DNA from 2 places in the Comamonas sp. Y33R10-2 genome. Region 2 is predicted to be linked to the other one. Evidence: riboswitches for the same ligand, from Rfam matches in the RefSeq annotation. Region 2 holds a riboswitch; the other holds the start of a gene.
The links. A riboswitch is a leader RNA that binds a small molecule or an ion and turns the genes downstream of it on or off. The one in region 2 is predicted to bind S-adenosylhomocysteine.
Positions count from the first base shown of each region.

Region 1: linked by a shared signal. The riboswitch ahead of ahcY (adenosylhomocysteinase) and the one ahead of metH (methionine synthase) in region 2 are both predicted to bind S-adenosylhomocysteine.

Region 1 is NZ_CP079925.1:78,640-86,165, forward strand. It holds gene KUF54_RS00290 (HAD-IIB family hydrolase) at 1-669, opposite strand, end outside; gene KUF54_RS00295 (peptide chain release factor 3) at 813-2,441, opposite strand; S-adenosyl-L-homocysteine riboswitch at 2,694-2,790, shown strand; gene ahcY (adenosylhomocysteinase) at 2,866-4,296, shown strand; gene KUF54_RS00305 (TlyA family RNA methyltransferase) at 4,593-5,792, shown strand; gene metF (methylenetetrahydrofolate reductase [NAD(P)H]) at 6,000-6,827, shown strand; gene KUF54_RS00315 (septal ring lytic transglycosylase RlpA family protein) at 6,967-7,526, shown strand, end outside.
Region 2 is NZ_CP079925.1:2,728,042-2,735,567, reverse strand. It holds gene KUF54_RS12170 (hypothetical protein) at 1-24, shown strand, start outside; gene metH (methionine synthase) at 67-2,820, opposite strand; S-adenosyl-L-homocysteine riboswitch at 2,857-2,963, opposite strand; gene KUF54_RS17425 (hypothetical protein) at 3,107-3,235, shown strand; gene KUF54_RS12160 (PACE efflux transporter) at 3,346-3,891, opposite strand; gene KUF54_RS12155 (LysR family transcriptional regulator) at 3,965-4,879, shown strand; gene KUF54_RS12150 (PPK2 family polyphosphate kinase) at 5,207-6,115, shown strand; gene KUF54_RS12145 (nuclear transport factor 2 family protein) at 6,143-6,652, opposite strand; gene KUF54_RS12140 (fumarylacetoacetate hydrolase family protein) at 6,859-7,526, opposite strand, start outside.

The DNA of each region.
Region 1 (7,526 bases), 1.2 Mb from region 2:
AGGCATGTGCTGGAACATCAGCTGGTCATTGGTGGAGTCACCGATGTAGACCCACTGATTCAGTGTGGCGTCCAGATCGATATCGAAGAGTTCACGCACAATCCAGCGCGCGCCTTCGAGCTTGTTGTGCTCACCAAACCAGCCATTGATGTGGATGGAACTGACGGTGGCGTTCATGTCTGCGTCACGCATGATTTGCACGCACGCATCGATTTGCGCCTGCGGCAGGTGGGTGAACTCGCTGTGGTCCACTGCGATATCGCACTCGCGGCCTGCAGAGTCTGTAGCGCGTGTGGCGCCGGGCACGGTAGCTTCGATTTGCTCGAGCACTTGCTGCATCTTGGAAAAGTTGCTGGCGCGCTCTTGGGCGTCTTGTTGATAGAGCTTGTCCAAGCTGCCTTCGGCGTTACGGCGCAGGGCCACAGCACCGTTTTCAGCCACGATGGCATCTACGGGCCAGGCCGATGCAAAAGGCACGCTCCAACCCACGGGGCGGCCGGTGATAGGCACCACTTTCAAGCCCGCCTCCTTGAGGCGGGCAATAGCGGCCACCACGTGGTCTGGCACCACGCCATCGGTGGTCAAGGTGTCGTCGATATCGGTCAACACGCCCAGCAGCTTGGCGGGTGTTTGCAGTTCAGACAGGGGGCGCAGAAATTCTAGGCTCACAAAAAACTCTCAATGCATTGCAGGTGACGCTGGAAACTGGCACTACCCATCGGCGAGACGCCGAGCAAGGGCCGCCCCGCTGCGAGGGCGTCGTCCCCCTCCGCGAAGCAGAGAGGGGGAAGGCGCAAAGCGCCTTAGGGGGATCAGTTTGCTGAGCCTAGTGCCAAGCCTGCGTGCTCGCGCAACGGGTGGAAATGAATCTTGGGGAATCGTTCCTGAGCCAGTCGCACGTCGTAGGGGCTGGTGCACAGATAGGCCAGCGTGTCTGCCGCATCGTGCGCTAAACGCATGGGGTAGGCGTTTTCAAACTCACGCAGATCGGCGGCGTTGTCGGCCGTAATCCAGCGTGCGCCGGTGTACTGGCAGCCTTCTAAGCGCACATCGCAGTCGTACTCGGCTTTAAGGCGGTGTTGCACCACTTCAAACTGCAGCTGACCTACGGCGCCCAGCAGCATATTGCCACCGATATCAGGTTTGAACACTTGAATCGCACCTTCTTCACCCAGCTGCATCAGGCCTTGCTGCAACTGTTTGGTGCGCAGCGGGTTCTTCAGCACCACGGTCATGAACATTTCGGGCGCGAAGAAGGGCAGGCCGGTGAACTGCAGGCTTGGGCCATCAGTGATCGAATCGCCCAGTTGCACGCCACCGTGGATGGTGAAGCCGATGATGTCGCCGGCAAAGGCTTCATCCACCGCTTCGCGGCGCTGCGACATGAATGTCACCACGCTGGTGGGGCGCAGTTCCTTGCCGGTGCGCTGCACCTTCATCTTCATGCCGGGGGTGTACTTGCCGCTGGCCACGCGCACAAAGGCGATGCGGTCGCGGTGGTTGCTGTCCATATTGGCTTGCACCTTGAAGACCACGCCAGCAAAACCTTTGTCTTCGGGGTTGATGGTTTTTTCTTCGCGGTTGCGGTTCACTTCTGTGAATGCAATGCGCGGGCCGGGCGGGGGCGACATGTCGACCACGGCGTCCAGCACTTCCATTACACCGAAGTTATTTACACCGGAGCCGAAGAACACAGGCGTCAACTTGCCGGCCAGGAAGTCTTCATGGCTCCACTCGGCGGAGGCGCCCACAGCCAGTTCCATGGATTCCAGAGCATCGTCAAACGCTTGACCAAAACGGGCACGCAGCTTGTCGGCCTCGGTCAGGGGGATGACTTCAAAGTCTTTGGGGCCACGATCGCTGCCGGGGGTGAACACCGTCATGCTCTTCGTGCGCAGATTGATGATGCCGCCGAAGCTCTTGCCTTGACCGACAGGCCAGGTGATAGGGCAGCAGGGCATGCCCAGCTCGCGCTCAACTTCGTCCATGATGTCCAGCGGATCGCGCACTTCACGGTCAAACTTATTGACGAAGGTGATGATGGGCGTGTTGCGCTGGCGGCAAACTTCAATCAGTCGGCGGGTTTGCGATTCCACACCGTTGGCTGCGTCAATCACCATCAGGGCCGAGTCCACGGCCGTCAGCACGCGGTAGGTATCTTCCGAGAAGTCCTTGTGGCCGGGGGTGTCGAGCAGGTTGATGACGTGGTCGCGGTAGCTCATTTGCATCACCGACGATGCGACCGAGATCCCGCGCTGCTTTTCAATTTCCATCCAGTCAGACGTGGCGTGGCGGCTGGCCTTGCGGCCCTTGACCGCTCCGGCGATCTGAATCGCGCCCGAGAAAAGCAGCAGCTTTTCGGTCAGCGTGGTCTTACCCGCATCCGGGTGGGAAATGATGGCGAACGTACGACGGCGCTGAGTTTCTGGGGCGTATGACACGGTATTGAGAGCTGTAAATACAGCCGGAGATACCGGCTGTGACCACAAAAAGGTGCAGCGATGGGTGAGCTGCACAAGGCCTGCGCCTATACGGGGCAGACCTGTGAATAAGGCTTGAGGGCGCTTATTTTAGCGGTAGGGGCAATTCATGGAGGCTGTCTGGTAATGAGAGCTTGCCGCTGCAAGTTGAAGCGCTGTATGAAGTAAATAGAGTAAAGGCTGGTGAGAAGGGGATTCCCTTATAATTGCCGTCCATCCGAGGAGCGTTGCAGCGTTCCCCAGTCGGCTTAGCGCCGGCCACAGCGGGGCGTGAGGCTCGGATTTCATCTCGCAACGACGCTCACCCACGCTTTCTGTGCGGTGAGATGGCATTCGCCCCTTCTTCCGCGGAACGTGGTTTTTCATTCAAATTTTGGAGAAAACCATGAACGCTGCTGTTCGCTTCAACCCTGCTGATTCGGCTATTACCGACATTACCCTTGCCGCCTGGGGCCGCAAGGAAATTCAAATCGCTGAAACTGAGATGCCCGGCCTGATGGCCATTCGCGAAGAATTCGCGGCCACTCAGCCCCTGAAGGGCGCGCGCATCACTGGCTCGCTGCACATGACCATTCAGACGGCCGTGCTGATCGAGACTCTGAAGGATCTGGGCGCTACCGTGCGCTGGGCTTCTTGCAACATCTTCTCGACCCAAGACCACGCTGCTGCGGCCATCGCCGCCACTGGCACGCCTGTGTTCGCTATCAAGGGCGAGTCGCTGAAGGATTACTGGGACTACACCCACAACATCTTCGAATTCGGCGCCAAGGGCACTGAAGGCGAAGGCCCCAACATGATTTTGGACGACGGCGGCGATGCCACCGTGCTGCTGCATCTGGGTCAAAAGGCTGAGAAAGACATCTCCGTGCTGGCCAACCCCGGTTCGGAAGAAGAAAAGATCATGTTCGCGGCCATCAAGGCCAAGCTGGCGATTGATTCCACCTGGTACACCCGCAAGTCGGCCGAAATCCGCGGCGTGACCGAAGAAACGACCACCGGTGTGCACCGCCTGAACGAAATGTCCGCCAACGGCTCGCTGCTGTTCCGTGCGATCAATGTGAATGACTCGGTCACTAAGAGCAAGTTCGACAACCTGTACGGCTGCCGCGAATCGCTGGTGGACGGCATCAAGCGCGCCACTGACGTGATGATCGCCGGCAAGGTGGCTGTGGTGGCTGGCTACGGTGACGTGGGCAAGGGCTGCGCCCAAGCCCTGTCCGCTCTGCGCGCCCAAGTGTGGGTGACTGAGATTGACCCCATCAACGCCCTGCAAGCCGCCATGGAAGGCTACAAGGTCGTAACCATGGAATATGCCGCCGACAAGTGCGACATCTTCGTGACCACCACCGGCAACAAGGACATCATTCGCCACGAGCACATGGTTGCCATGAAGGATGAAGCCATCGTCTGCAACATCGGTCACTTCGACAACGAAATCGACGTCGCTTCGATCGAGAAGTATGAGTGGGAAGAAATCAAGCCCCAGGTCGACCACATCAAGTTCCCTGATGGCAAGAAGATCATCCTGCTGGCCAAGGGTCGCTTGGTGAATTTGGGTTGCGCCACCGGCCACCCCTCGTTCGTGATGAGCGCATCGTTTGCCAACCAAACCATCGCCCAGATCGAGCTGTTTACCCGCCCTGAAGCCTACGAAGTGGGCAAGGTCTACGTGCTGCCCAAGGTGCTGGACGAAAAGGTGGCACGCCTGCACCTGAAGAAGGTGGGCGCACAACTGACTGAGCTGAGCGACGTACAAGCCGCTTATATTGGCGTGAAGAAGGAAGGCCCTTACAAGCCTGAAACTTACCGTTATTAAAAATAGCGACACCCCCTAAGCCGCTGCGCGGCTTCCCCCTCTCTGGCTTCGCCGGAGGGGGACGACACCTTCGGTGCGGGGCGGCCCTTCCTCGGTGTCTCCTTGTGGAGGCGTGCCGGTGTTGAAGAGTGGTTATTTAATTTGATAGCTGCTAGCGTGAGTTCTGTATGAGTTTCAGGTTTATAAGTGTCTGAATTTCAATAGATACAAGCGCAAGAAGCTATCTAAAACAGATTTTTGCCTCGCTGCACTACGGTGCAGTGCCCGGCTTGGTTAATTTCAAAGGAAGCGACGCTATGCGCGCAGATGTTTTTTTGGTGGAAGCAGGTCATGCTTCGACACGCTCACAGGCGCAACGCCTGATTGCTTCGGGCGTGGAGTGGCGCCTGACGCCGCTGGCTCCTTGGAAGAAGGTTTCCAAGAACGGTGACGATATTCCTGCAGGCGCTGAGCTGAACTTGCTCGATGCGGCTGAAGCCAAGTACATCTCGCGTGGCGGTCTCAAGCTCGAAGGTGCGCTGGCGGCTACTGGCATTGCTGTGAAAGATCTGCGTTGCCTGGACGTAGGCCAAAGCACCGGCGGTTTTACCGACTGCTTGCTGCAGGCCGGCGCTGCCCAAGTGGTGGGCGTGGATGTGGGTCACAGCCAGTTGCATGAGCGTCTGCGCAATGACGAGCGCGTGATCTGCGTGGAAAGCTTTAACGCTCGCACGCTGACGCCTGAGTCGCTGGAAGAAGCTTGCGATGAAGCGCTGAGCGAAGTGCTCGAAGTCGAAGAAGACAACGATACCCAGCCACAAGCTCCTTACGCCTGGATGCGCAACGGTGGTCAGGTCGATGAGGACTATGACGACACTGATGACGCTAAAGAGCAAGACATTGAGTCCTTCAAGGCTGAGCGTGCGGCCAAGGCTCGTGCCAAGTTTGAAGGCAATGCGCCTGTAGAGAGCCGCCGCAAGGCGGGCACCGAGAACATTGACATCACGCCCGCGTTTGACTTTGTCACCGGCGATGTGTCCTTTATCTCGCTGACGTTGGTGCTGCCGTCCGTTGTGCAAGTGCTCAAGCCACATGGTCAGCTGCTGATGCTGGTCAAGCCCCAGTTTGAGCTTCAACCCGGCCAGATTGGCAAGGGCGGCATTGTGCGCGACAAGGCTTTGTACTTGGAAGTTGAGCAGCGTATCCGTGAATGCCTCACCGGTTTAGGTCTGACGGTCAAGCGTTGGATGGACTCGCCTATCGAAGGCGGCGACGGTAACCACGAGTTCTTCGTCTGGGCCGAGCAAGGCGCTGAGATTAAGGCTCCTGCTCCTCAGCTCGCCGTTGATGAAGAAGCCAGCGCCAAGCCAGCCGTTAAAACGACAGCCAAGCGCCCATCGCGTGCCGACATTAAGGCGCATCGTGCCAAGCAAGAGCTGTATGAAGACCCTGAGACGGCCAGCTTTGGTCAGCCCGGCCCTGGCCGCGGCAAGCAAAAAAAGCGCAACGAGCGCTAAGACCTGCGCTTTGAAGAGCGGCTAACACAACCGAGCAAATCGAAGGTTTGCTTTTGAGACGAGGCGCGAAGCCGTAGGCAGTACAAAAGTACGACAAGCCAAAGCAAGGACGTCTCAAGGGTGGTGTTAGTGGCTCTTAGCAAAATGCCATGGGCGTTGAGTGTTCAGCGCTCGTTCCTGATTCAAGATTCAAAGACCCAGACTGCTATGAGCTTTCCCGTCAGCTTCGAGTTTTTTCCCACCAAAACGCCTGAGGGCGCGGCCAAGCATGTGGGTGTGCGTCAGGCGCTGTATGCGCGCAAGCCTCAGTTTTGCTCCGTCACCTATGGTGCGGGCGGCTCTACGCAGGCCGGCACCTTCACTATGGTGAAAGACATCCAGAGCGAAGGCGTCAACGCGGCTTCGCACTTCTCATGCATTGGTGCAACGCAAGACTCCGTGCGCGCCGAACTCACTGAACTCAAAGCCATGGGCGTTAAGCGCATCGTGGCCTTGCGGGGTGACTTGCCCAGCGGTTATGGACTGGGCGGCGAGTTCCATTACGCCAGCGATCTCGTTGCATTTGTGCGACAAGAATTTGGTGACTGGTTTTACATCGAAATCGCCGCTTATCCCGAAACTCACCCTCAAGCAAAGTCCCCACGTAGTGATCTGGACGCATTTGTTGCTAAAGTTCGTGCCGGTGCAGATTCTGCCATCACGCAATACTTCTACAATGCCGACGCATACATGCGCTTTGTAGATGAGGTGAAGGCCTTGGGGCTCGACATTCCTGTCGTGCCAGGAATCATGCCCATCACCAGCTCTACACAGCTGATGCGCTTCTCGGATGCATGCGGCACCGAGATCCCGCGCTGGATTCGCCTGCGTCTGCAGGCTTACGGAGATGACACCGCTTCCATTCGTGCGTTCGGATTGGATGTGGTGACGCATCTTTGCGAACAGTTGCGCAGCCAGGGAGCTCCCGGGTTGCACTTCTATACGATGAACCAGAGCGTCGCCACTCTGGAGATCTGCGATCGTCTGGGCCTGTAAGCCATAAGCTTGCTGGCCGCTGGGCGGCCAGTCTTGGGCGACTCTCTCTTGAGCTATCAAGGAGATTGCGCCCGTGCAACCCAAATTTTCGCGCTTGCGCTGTTATCGATGGATTAGTCTTGCCTTGGTCACTGTGACCATGGCTGGCTGTGCCCCTCTGCCTGAAAATATGGCACAGCAAGAGCCGGTCCTTCAAAGCCGACCTTCAAAGCCAGTGGCGCAAGCCAGCGCCTCTGACCCTTTGCGTCCCGATGCTTACTCGCGCAGCAACTTTCGCGATAGAGGGCTGGGCGTGAAGGCGAATAAGCCTTTAGACGCTGAGACAGCAGATTTTCCGGAAGACAGCACTAAGTATGAACTGAGCCCCTCGCGTGAAAGCGATCAGTCGGGCAAGGCTTCTTGGTATGGCGGTCAGTTCCATGGCCGCAAGACTGCCAGTGGCGAGCGCTTTGACAGCATGGACATGACGGCTGCGCATAAGACCCTGCCTTTTGGCACGCGCGTCTGTGTACGCAGTGCGGTGACCGGTAAAAGCGTGGTGGTGCGCATCAATGACCGCGGCCCGTTTACTCCTGGGCGCATTATTGACTTGAGCAAGGGTGCCGCCCAAGAGCTGGGCATGCTGGGTTTGGGGGTCAAGCCTGTGGAGCTGTGGCAGCTCGAGGTGGATGAAGAGGAATGTCCTATGACTCGTATCTC
Region 2 (7,526 bases):
ATTTCTGAGCACTTAATCTGCTAATAAAAAAGGCCGCTTATGCGGCCTTTTTCACGTCTGGGAATATCACCCCAAATTTGGCGCCAAAAAGCGGCGCAACTCGTCCACCGGCATACCGCGACGCGCAGCCATGTCGGCCAGTTGATCTTCACCAATCTGACCCACATTGAAGTACACAGCTTCGGGGTTGCCGATGTAGAAGCCGCTGACGCTCGATGCGGGGTTCATGGCCAAGCTCTCCGTCAGCGTCATGCCGATTTCTTCGGCTTGCAGCGTCTTGAACAGTTCGATCTTGGCTGTGTGATCTGGGCAGGCAGGGTAGCCCGGCGCGGGGCGAATGCCTTGGTAGGCTTCTTTGATGAGATCCTCATTGCTGAGGTTTTCATCCGCCGCGTAGCCCCACAAATCGGTGCGCACGCGCTTGTGCAGGCATTCTGCAAAGGCTTCGGCCAAGCGGTCGGCCAGAGCCTTGAACATGATGCCGCTGTAGTCGTCTAGCGCGGCTTCAAATTCCTTGTCTTTCTTCTCTGCGCCGATGCCCGCAGTCACGGCGAACAGACCTGCGTAGTCCTCGATGCCAGACTCTTTGGTAGCCACAAAATCGCTCAGGCAGCGGCTGGGGCGCATCACACCTTCAATCGCCTGCTTTTCGGTTTGCTGGCGCATGCCGTACCAAGTCGTCAGCACTTGGCTGCGTGATTCGTCGGTATAGAACTCGATGTCGTCGCCCACGCGGTTGGCGGGGAACAGGCCCATCACACCGTTGGCTTGCAACCAGCGGCCGTCGATGATTTTTTGCAGCATGGCCTTGGCGTCCGCTTGCACATTGCGCGCTTGCTCGCCCACGATTTCATCGTCGAGGATGGCGGGGTAAGAGCCCGCCAAATCCCAAGTCTGAAAGAACGGACCCCAGTCGATGTACTGGGCAATTTCTGCCAAATCAAAGTTCTTGAAAACACGGCGGCCAAGGGTGCGCGGAACAACAGGCGCATGTTGGACCACAGCGGCATTGGCGCGAATTTGGGCCAAGCTCCACAGCGGTGTCTTCTTTTTATTGGCGTGCTGGGTGCGCACCTTGTCGTAATCGGTCTGCACTTCAGCCAGATAGGCTTCTTTGTTCTCACCCAGCAGGCTTTGCGCCACGCTCACCGAGCGCGAGGCATCGGGCACGTACAGCACCGGGCCTTCGTACTTGGGCGCAATCTTGACGGCCGTGTGCACGCGCGAGCAGGTGGCGCCACCGATCAAGAGCGGAATCTTCTTGATGCGGAAGTAGTCATCTTTGTGCATCTCGCCCGCCACGTACTGCATCTCTTCCAAGCTGGGGGTGATCAGGCCCGAAAGACCAATGATGTCGGCACCCTCGGCCTTGGCACGCGCCAGAATTTCGTGGCAGGGCACCATCACGCCCATGTTGATAACTTCAAAGTTATTGCACTGCAGCACCACGGTGACAATGTTCTTGCCGATGTCGTGCACATCGCCCTTAACAGTAGCGATCACAATCTTGCCGCGGCTGCTCACATCCAGACCCGCCGCTTCTTGCTGGCGCTTTTCTTCTTCGATGTAGGGAACCAAATGCGCCACGGCCTGCTTCATCACGCGGGCGGATTTAACCACCTGCGGCAAGAACATCTTGCCGGCGCCAAACAGGTCGCCGACCACGTTCATGCCATCCATCAACGGGCCTTCAATCACGTGCAGCGGGCGGCCACCCTTGTTCACCACGATCTCTTGGTAAGCCTCTTCGGTGTCTTCGGTGATGAAGTCGGTAATGCCATGCACCAGCGCGTGCGACAGGCGCTCGCCCACGGTCTTGGGGGCATCTGGTGTGCCGCGCCATTCCAGTCGCTTGCTCTCATCCTTCGCGCCGCTCTTGGCGCTGTCAGCCACTTCCACCAAACGCTCGCCCGCATCGGGGCGGCGGTTGAGCACCACGTCTTCCACGCGCTCGCGCAGCACGGGCTCGAGGTCGTCGTACACGCCGACCATGCCGGCGTTGACGATGCCCATGTCCATGCCCGCAGCAATCGCGTGGTACAGGAACACGGTGTGGATCGCCTCGCGCACGGGGTCGTTGCCACGAAAGGAGAAGGACACGTTGGACACGCCACCGCTGACCTTGGCGCCGGGCAGGTTCAGCTTGATCCAGCGCGTGGCTTCGATGAAATCAACGCCGTAATTGTTGTGCTCTTCAATGCCGGTGGCTACGGCAAAGATGTTGGGATCGAAGATGATGTCTTCGGGGGCAAAACCGACTTCGTCTACCAGGATGCGGTAGGCGCGCTCGCAAATTTCAATCTTGCGCTCAAAGGTGTCGGCTTGGCCTTTTTCATCAAACGCCATCACCACAGCGGCTGCGCCGTAGCGCTTGACTAATTTTGCGTGCTTCTTGAACTCGTCAACACCTTCCTTCATGGAGATGGAGTTGACGATGCCCTTGCCTTGCAGGCAACGCAAACCGGCTTCAATAACCTCCCACTTGGAGCTATCGACCATCACTGGCACGCGGGCAATGTCGGGCTCAGAGGCCATCAGGTTCAGGAACTTCACCATGGCGGCCTTGCTGTCGAGCATGGCCTCGTCCATGTTCACGTCGATGACCTGGGCACCGTTTTCCACCTGCTGGCGGGCCACGGCCAAGGCCTCTTCGTACTGCTCGTTCAGGATAAGGCGCGCAAAGGCTTTGGAGCCTGTGACGTTGGTGCGCTCGCCCACGTTGACGAACAGCGTGTCCTCACCAATAAAGACGGGCTCCAGGCCCGACAGGCGCATGGGGGGCACGGAAGAAACAGCAGTAGCGGGGACAGCAGCAGACATCAGCTCACCTGTGAGAAAACCAGAAACAGAATCGAAAACAGGTGAGCGCCGTTGTGAATACGGGCAGATCGAATGCAGGATCTGCGACCCCGAGCCTGACAGGTCATGCATGAAGATGACCAGCTGCAGCGCTCCTCGGGGCGAAGCACGTCATTCTAAGGCGAGGTGCTTAATCATGACTTCAAAGCAGATTGCTTCACCTTGTCTTGTCACGTTCTGGAATCGCAGTTGAGAGCATTTGCCATCAAAAAATCCGTAGCGTGCAAGGCAATTTCGTCAACCACGAATGCAGACATCTCATTACCAGTGCAGCACATCGCACAACGCCTTCATTTTCATGCCGCTGGTCGGCGCGTTCTTCATCGACATCATTAACGCCTTGCTGCTGCAGGAAATGCTCAGCCTTCTGCGTTGATAGCTCGGGCTTCACCCACAAAAAAGCGTGTTCTCGCTGACCGGGAACACGCTTTTTTCATAGCTGCCTGTGCTTGATAGACAAGCGCTAGCAGCTGATTTAACACTAAATTACTGAGCCATTGCCTGCGCCGATGCGGGCAGACCAAACAGGCGGTCAAACACCCAGTTGAAGGCAAAGGTGTAGACCATGAAGAACACCAGCAGGCCTGCTTCCATCACCGCGGCTTCCCACAGTGTGATGTTGAACCACCAGGCCATCAGCGGGATGAGCATGGCGGCGATACCGCCCTCAAAACCAATGGCATGCACCACGCGGCGCAAGATGGAGCGGCCCTTTACGGTCTGGCTAGACTCCCATTTTTCAAACAGGTAGTTAAAAAGCAAATTCCAGCAAATGGCAATCACTGAAGCGACGACCGCCATAACGCCGGAGTCGCTCGCGTTTTGGCCAATCGCCATAAAGATTGCGCTGGAGACTGCAATCGCTATGGCTTCGTACAGGCCGACATACACAATTCGGCGCTTGGCGCCTTGCAGGCCGGTGGGCTGGAAAGAAATCGGTGCAGTTTGTTTAGCAGCCGATGAAGACAAAGAAGAGGCAAGTGAATCGGCAGAAGAAGAAGCGGGTGCCATCGCTGAGGCTTGTTGAGACATGGGACGCAGTGTATGTTCTGAAAACTGAAGAGAAAAGTCAGTTCCTTTCAATTTTTCTGATAGATAAGCCGATATGCCCTTCACCGCAGATCAAATACCGCTGTTTCTCGCTGTGCTGGATGCCGGCTCTTTCTCCGCCGCGGCACGCAAGCTAGGGCGTGTGCCCTCGGCCATCAGCATGGCCATTGCCCAATTGGAGGCCGAGCTAGACCTGCAACTATTTGACCGCCGTGGCCGCGAGCCTGTGCCCACCGCTGCTGCACGCGCTTTAGAGCCACAAGCGCGCCTGCTGGCCGAGCAATTGCAGCTATTAAATTGGCAAGCACAAGCACTGCACGCGGGGCTTGAAGAGCGACTGACGCTAGCCATTACCCCTGAGTTACTAGCCACGCACTGGAGCGAGCCGCTGAACCGGCTTGTGCAAGAGTTTCCGGCTCTGCCCATTGAGGTGCTGGCCGCCCCGCAGACCGATGCGCTAGAGCTGCTGCACGCAGGTCGCGCCCATCTAGCGCTGGTATTTGAGCGCCCGGCGATGGACGGGCGCGAGGGCTTTCAAGAAATGGGGCAAGAGACGCTGGTGGCGGTCATGTCCCCCCAGTTCGCACCCTGGCTGCAGGCCTTGGCTGATCATGGTGCACAGACCCAAATGACCGTTGAGCAACTGGCCGCCACACGCCAAGTACTGGTCGCCAGCCGCGACCCGCAGCAGACCGATCCACGCTTTGTGTTTGCACGTCAGCTGTGGCGCACAGACAGCCACCAAGCAGCGCTGTCACTCATTGGTGCAGGCTTGGCTTGGGGCTGGCTGCCCAAGGGGCTGATCGAAGCGCAGATCAGTGCCGGTGCCTTGATGGAAATACCGGTGCAGAACCTCAGCAACGGAACGACTTTGTTTGTGGACTGGGTATGGTCTAAAGAGCGCGCGCAAGGCCTTGCTGCGCGGCGCTTTGTGCAGCTGCTGCGCGAACGCGAAGCCGGGAAAAACTGACACCCGTAAGCTGTAGTTCCAGGCAAAAATGCCTTCAAGCGCTGAATATTGAATCGCTAGGCGCTATTTACTTCATAGCAAACCCATTTGCACTGCAAAGGAGCTTTTCGTATGCCCCGTCAGCCCGCCAAGCCCAGCCTCCCCTTTCCTACCAGTGATTCTGTAGAAGCTGCCAAGACTGCCCCTGCTGCAACGCCAGCTGTCAAAAAACCAGCCATGAAGTCAACCCGAAAAGCGCCGCCCAAGCCAGCCGTCGCTGCAGCAGCACCAACAGCGAAGACGAATAAAGAGACAAAGACAGAGACGAAGCGGGAGAAGGAGTCGCAGATGCAGACGCCAGCGCAGACTCAAAGCGTCTACCCCTTCGAGATTCAAAACAAGGCGCTACGCAAACTCTGGGAGCAGTGGCAACCAGGTCAGCCCTTAGATAGTCGCATCGACTCAGCGCCTTCATCGACACAGGTCGATTTGAAAAAATTTGACCCGTCAGCCAAGCCTTTTTCATCCGATAAAGGCAAACAACACGACAAAGACCGCGTGCTGCAACTCGCCACCGAGCTCGATAGTTTGCAGAACATTTTTTATGCCGACCGCAGCTTCAAGCTACTGGTGATCTTGCAAGGCATGGACGCTGCAGGCAAAGACGGCACGCTGCGCGGCGTGTTCGGTCAGATGACGCCGCTGGGCGTGCGCACCGTGGGCTGGAAGGCTCCGACCGAGGTGGAAAAGGCGCACGACTATCTATGGCGCATTCACCAGCAGGTGCCCAATGCAGGCGAGGTCGTGGTCTTCAACCGCAGCCAGTACGAGGATGTGCTGGTGCCCGTGGTCAATGGGTTCATCAGCCCCGAGCAGCAAACGCAGCGCTACGCCCAGATCAATGACTTCGAGCGCATGCTCAGCGAGACGGGGACTGTCATCCTCAAGTTCATGCTGCACATCAGCAAAGACGAGCAGCGCGAGCGCCTGCAAGAGCGGCTAGATGACCCGTGCAAGCACTGGAAGTTTGATGAAAACGACCTGAAGGTGCGCGCCCAGTGGGATGACTACCAGCAAGCCTATGCGCAACTGCTGGCGGCCACGCATACACCTTGGGCACCGTGGACCATCGTGCCTGCCGATTCAAAGACGCACCGCAACCTGATGATCGCCACCATGGTGCGCGAGGTACTGAGCAATCTGGATTTGAAGTACCCGCCCGGTGCACCTGCGCTTGAAAAAATCAAGGTGAAGTAGGCCCGCCGCGACCGCGGTTCATGTCCGTCAGGACTGGCCCTGAGTCAGACTGGCGGACTGATACACGTCGTAGTGCTCGGTCGTCACGCCGCTGACGGCTTTTTCCAGCCGATGCTTCATCAACCAGCGGCCCTGCACACGCTGATAGCGCACATCGTAATAACCCAGCACCGTGCGCTGGCCAAAATATTGTGCCGACGCGTTGAATAGGCCATGCCACTGGAAATGCACGCGCGCTTGCGCCGTGCCGCCATCAATCTGCAGACGCGGCAGGTGCATGAAGTGCAGGCCTTTGTAGAACGCGTCCACCTGCGTGCAAAAGGCATGTAGTTCCTCTCGGCCCGAGTGAACCAGCCGCGGCCCCTGACCCACCGCTGCCAGGTCAAACACGCCGTCTTCCGTAAAGACTGCCGCCCAGCCCGCGGCATCGCCCGCATCCCAGGCTCTGGCGTACTCCGCCTCCAGATCCATGATTTCCAAGCGCGCCTCGGCCAGATCCAGTCTTTGCTGCAATGCAGCGATTGCGGTTTCGCTCACTCTTTGAACTCCCTCTTGACGATCAAGCGCTCAATTGGAGAGTTCTTTGGCTGATTCACATCTCCGGAATTACCTGCTTTTCAAAAAGGAGCTGCTGTCACAGTATGGCTGCCGTTTTTTAATCAAAACAGGTTCACCTCAAGTAAATGCAAGCGCTTGCCGCTATGAAATCAGAAGTTCTCAAAAAGCATTCAGCGCTGCTTTGTTTAAAACTGCCAGCCCAGCTGACCCAAGCCTTCAAACTTCATCTCAAAGCGGTCACCGGCATTCAGTGGCATGCAGCCGCACCAAGTGCCCGTGGTGACCACCGTGCCTGCGGGCACGCTGCCGTATTCCCGTGCCACGTGTTGCAGCCAATCCACCAGCAGCCAGACCGGATCGCCCAAGCTATGCGTGCCGGTAAAACGCTGCGGCTCGCCGCCATTCACGCTCACAGTGCATAGCTGCTTGGCCCAGTTGCGCCCAGCGATGATGGATGCAGGCAGCCATTCGCCCAGCGCCAAGCCGCCGTGACACTGACCGTCCGCCAGCAAAGCCAGCGCTGGCGCTTTGAGGCCATCGCGCCAGCGCACGTCCACCCATTCCACGGCCACAGTCACGCCATCGACCAGTGCTAGCGCGCTGTCGTAATCCAACGCGGCAGCTTGTTCAGCGCTGACGTCTTGACCAAGGCGCAGGGCGATTTCTGCCTCTGCACCGCGCAGGTTAAAGACGGCTTCAGGCACAGGTGCTAGTGCCACGCCTTGGTGAATACCGTTCTCGGGCAGGGGCACATGCAGCAAGGCTGCGTCGCGGCTAGGGCCGCCGGACTTCCAGTAGCGCGGCGCGCGGTCTGCCGGCCACCAATCCCAAGTGCGGGCCAGTGCGCTTTGCA